One region of the Aminobacter sp. P9b genome, then DNA from elsewhere that is predicted to be linked to it. Evidence: riboswitches for the same ligand, from Rfam matches in the RefSeq annotation. Region 1 holds a riboswitch; the other holds the start of a gene.
What was found. Region 1 has a riboswitch for glycine ahead of WHT83_RS24200 (D-amino acid dehydrogenase). Riboswitches for the same ligand answer to the same signal wherever they lie in the genome.

Region 1 (2,199 bases):
TCACCACTTCTTCCCCGATGCGCAGTCGGCGCTGAAGGTGCTTGAGGAAAACGTTCTCCGCTACAACAACACGCTCGACGGCCGCGCCCGCTGCTGGGTCAACATCGAGGGCAAGGAACCCTGCAGCCTCGAGCTGCATGTCGGTGCGGTTAAGCTGGCCGAAAAGCTTGGTGTTGGTACCACCTACCACCTTGCAACCTCGATCGAGGAAGCCAAGGTCTGCGAAAGCAAATATGGCTGCTGGCCGATCACCCGGATCGACCGCGCCGGCGGCATCGGCAAGAACCTGGTCATCGCTCATGGTGCAGCGGTGTCGGACGAGGAGGTCAAGCTTTTGGCCGAGCGTGGCGCCAGCGTCGCCTTCTGCCCATGCTCGTCGTTCAAGCTCGGCAAGGGTGCGACGGCCATCGGCAAGTACCCTGAGATGGTCAAGGCAGGCGTCAAGGTCGGCCTCGGCACCGACGGTGTGTCGGCTGCAGGCAACATGAACCTGATGCGCCAGATGCTGGTCGTCGCCGGCATGTTCAAGGACGCCCGCATGCAGCCCGACATCTTCACCGCGCGCCAGGCGTTGCGCGCCGCCACCATCGAAGGCGCACGCGCCTTGATGTGGGACGACGAGATCGGTTCGCTGGAGATCGGCAAGAAGGCCGACTTCATCCTGTTCGACCTCGACCATGTCGAATGGACGCCGTTCTACGATCCGCTGCAGGCGCTGGTGTTCTCGGCGTCGACCGCGTCCATCACCCAGACCTGGGTGGACGGCAAGGTGCTTTATGCCGACGGCAAGGTGCAGGGCGTCGACGAGCCGGGCATCCGCCGCAAGGCACGCGAGCTGGCCGCAGCTGCGGTAGTGCGCGCCGGCCTGCACGAACACGGCGTCGAGACGACGACTACGCTCTACGACGAAGGAAACTGACGCGCAGTGCTTCCGCATCTAACGTTGCGGAAGCACTGGCCAGCCTGTAGAAGAAATGCGTTCAGAGGCTGCATGGGAGAGATCGGCCGTATCCTTGAAGGCACCGGCCGGCGCCGACGGAGCAACCCCCCAGGAAACTCTCAGGCAAAAGTGACCATGCAGCTGAACGATCTGGAGAGAGGCACCTCGAGTGCCCACCGAAGGGGAAAGCCGCGCCGGCAAGGCCGTCGCGGTTAAGCTCTCAGGTACAGCGACAGATTGGGGAAAAACAGCGGGTTTAGGCCCGCCCCCAACTTTGATCGCGGAGAGTGAAATGCCCCATATTGCCGTTATCGGCGCCGGTATCACCGGCGTCACCACTGCCTATGCGCTTCTGGAGCGCGGCTATTCCGTCACCGTCATCGACCGCCAGCGCTATGCCGGCATGGAAACGTCGTTTGCCAATGGCGGCCAGCTTTCGGCCAGCAATGCCGAGGTCTGGAACCACTGGTCGACCGTGCTCAAGGGCATGAAGTGGATGCTCAGGCGCGACGCGCCGCTGCTGATGAACCCGGCGCCGACCTGGCACAAATACGCCTGGCTGGCGGAGTTCGTCTCCAACATCATGAACTATCGCGACAATACGGTGGAGACGACGCGGCTGGCGATTGCCGCGCGCAAGCACCTGTTTGCCATTGCCGAGCGCGAGAACATCGATTTCGACCATGTCCAGCGCGGCATCTTGCATGTCTATTGGGACAAGCCGAGCTTCCAGCATGCGCTAAAGGTTAATTCGATGCTGGTCGAAGGCGGCCTCGACCGTCGTCCGGTGACGGCTGCAGAAGTGAAGTCGATCGAACCGGCCTTGCATGGCGATTTCCACGCCGGTTTCTACACCCCGTCGGATTCGACCGGCGACATCCACAAATTCACCTATGGCCTCGCCCAGGCCTGCGAAAGGCGCGGGGCGCGTTTCGTCTTCGACGCCACGGTCAACCGCATTGCCCGCGATGGCGTGTTCTGCATCGGCTATTCCCACGGCGGGTCCGTGGCGGAGGCAGCTCAAGAGATCGTCGAGGCCGATGGCGTCGTCGTCTGCGCCGGTGCCGCCAGCCGCCACTTCGCGGCGATGCTGGGCGACCGCGTCAATGTCTATCCGGTCAAGGGCTATTCGATCACCGTGCATCTCGACGACGAGCGCAGCCAGAAGGCGGCACCCTGGGTCAGCCTGCTCGACGACCGCGCCAAGATTGTCACCAGCCGTCTGGGCGCCGGGCGCTTCCGGGTCGCCGGCACGGCCG
Region 2 (2,199 bases), on a different contig from region 1:
ACCGAAGCCGCCCGAGGTGACACGGCCGGCGGGATTGCCGTCGGCGTCGAACAGTTGCGTGCCCGAACGCACCGGCTGGCGGCCTTCGGGCTTCAGCCCGACGCGCTTTTCCTTGGCGCCGTCGGCGAGAATTTTCGAAAGCGCTGCCGCACCGATGAACTTGCCGTCGGTACGCAGGTCCTTGGGGATGGCCCACATCAGGCCGGCACTTGCCGGGTCGGTGTCGGGCGTGATGTCGTTGCCGTGCAGGCAGAGGCCGGCTTCGAGCCGCAGGCTGTCGCGGGCGGCAAGGCCGATCCACATGACACGTTCGTCGCCGAGCAGCTTGGCGAGCAGTTCGCGGGCGTCTGCTTCCGGCAAGCCGATCTCGAAACCGTCTTCGCCGGTATAGCCCGACCGGCTCATGAACCACTTGGTGCGCGGTTCGAAGCCCTGCATGAAGAACAGGGCGTCGGTGTCGACGCCGGCACTTTCGAGCACGGCTGCCGCTTCCGGTCCCTGGATTGCGATGAAGACGCGATCCAGCGGCTCGATGTTGGCGTCGAAACTCTTGCCGACTTCACGCAGATGCGCCTCGTCGGTGGCCGCGTTGCCGGCGTTGGCGACGACCATGAAACGGTCTTCGCCGAGCCTGGTGATGATCAGGTCGTCGACGATGCCTGCGGCTTCGGTGAGGAAGAAAGTATACTTGGATTGCTTGAACTCGAGTGCCTTTGCATCGAGCGGGCAAGCGCGGTTGATGAGGTCCGCCGCACCCGGTCCGCTGACCACGAACAGCTTCATGTGGGAGATGTCGAACAAGCCGACATGCTCGCGGGTGTGAAGGTGCTCCTTCATCACGCCGGCAGGGTAGGTGAGCGGCATGTTCCAGCCGGCAAAGGCGCCGAAGCGCGCACCGGCTGCGGAATGCAGGTCTTCGAGTGGCAATTGATTAGTATGGTCGCCCGTCATGTCTTCTCCAGAGTCGCACGTTGCCAGCCGCTTTTGGCAGCTATTCCGTGCCCCTCTGTCTGAAGCCTGAGAGACTCGCGCTCCGGATCTCTGTCGGCAGCGCTTACACCTTCGGCGCGGGATCCAGGTCCCGACTTTCCAGAGTGTCCTTCCTGTTTACGGTTCTTTTGCCTGAGAGATTTCGGGCGATTTCCCCTTCGGCGTCAGCTTTCGCTGCTCTCTCCCGCAAACAGGTGGAGCCCGCAAAGGCCCCAGACGACTCGTCAATATCCCAAGGCCGACACTTTGTCACCTATCGGCCAAGCCTTATTTGCAAAGTAGATAGTCCAGGCCAATACTTTCGGGTGGCAGTTTCCTATCCGCGGCAATCAACGCCACTGCCTTCAGATGCCGCCGTACCAATCGTAGCCGCGGTCTTCCCAATATCCGCCCTTGCCGAGCCCCATCGAATTGAGGCCGTCGACCAATTCGATTCTGTGCACGTATTTCGGCATCTTGTAGCCGAGCTGGCGTTCGACCCGGACGCGCAGTGGCGCGCCGTTCTCGACCGGCAACGCTTTCCCGTTCATGCCATAGGAGAGAATCGTCTGGGGGTGCCGTGCGTCGACCAGGTCGATCGAGCCGTAATATTTGACCTCGCCCGACAGGCTTCGCTCGATCGTGTCGAGGCAGTGGAAAACGACATAACGTGCTTCAGGCTTCACCACCGCCTGGTCCAGAACCAGCGCCATCGGCACGCCGGTCCATTTGGCGATGCAGCTCCAGCCTTCGACGCAGTCATGCCGGGTGATCTGGGTGCGCGAGGGCATCGCCATCAGTTGCTCCCGCGACAGCGACAGCGGCCTTTCGACGAGCCCGACAACGTCGAGCCGCCAGTCGGCGAACTGATTGGACAGCAGGCCCTTGTAGACATCGTCGTTGGGCGCCGTCACGCCGTTCGGACGCTGCGGCTGGCGAATGTCTGCCTCGGAGAATTCCTGGGCAAGTGAGGCGCGGCCCGCGATCAGCCTTTGCGCGCGATAGGTCAGTCCATTGGCGCCTTCGAGCACATTGCGCACGCCGTTGTCGCGGTCCTGCAGGAAGTCGAAGGCATCGCAGCCGGAAAGCGCTGCCCCCGAAATTCCGAGGGATGCGGCGGTCAGGAAGCGTCGGCGGCTTATCTGAAACTTTGGCATCTCAGGCACTCCCTTTGTCGGAATTGCCGCGCTCGGATCGATCCGTACGGTACCACCCGGTGATGATCGAGCG

Region 2: linked by a shared signal. The riboswitch ahead of gcvT (glycine cleavage system aminomethyltransferase GcvT) and the one ahead of WHT83_RS24200 (D-amino acid dehydrogenase) in region 1 are both predicted to bind glycine.

Annotation. Positions count from the first base shown of each region.
Region 1 covers NZ_CP150083.1:2,468-4,666, reverse strand. The annotation lists gene WHT83_RS24205 (amidohydrolase family protein) at 1-919, shown strand, start outside; glycine riboswitch at 983-1,086, shown strand; gene WHT83_RS24200 (D-amino acid dehydrogenase) at 1,233-2,199, shown strand, end outside.
Region 2 covers NZ_CP150082.1:3,148,176-3,150,374, forward strand. The annotation lists gene gcvT (glycine cleavage system aminomethyltransferase GcvT) at 1-951, opposite strand, end outside; glycine riboswitch at 1,101-1,187, opposite strand; gene WHT83_RS15555 (molybdopterin-binding protein) at 1,335-2,126, opposite strand; gene WHT83_RS15560 (cytochrome b/b6 domain-containing protein) at 2,128-2,199, opposite strand, start outside.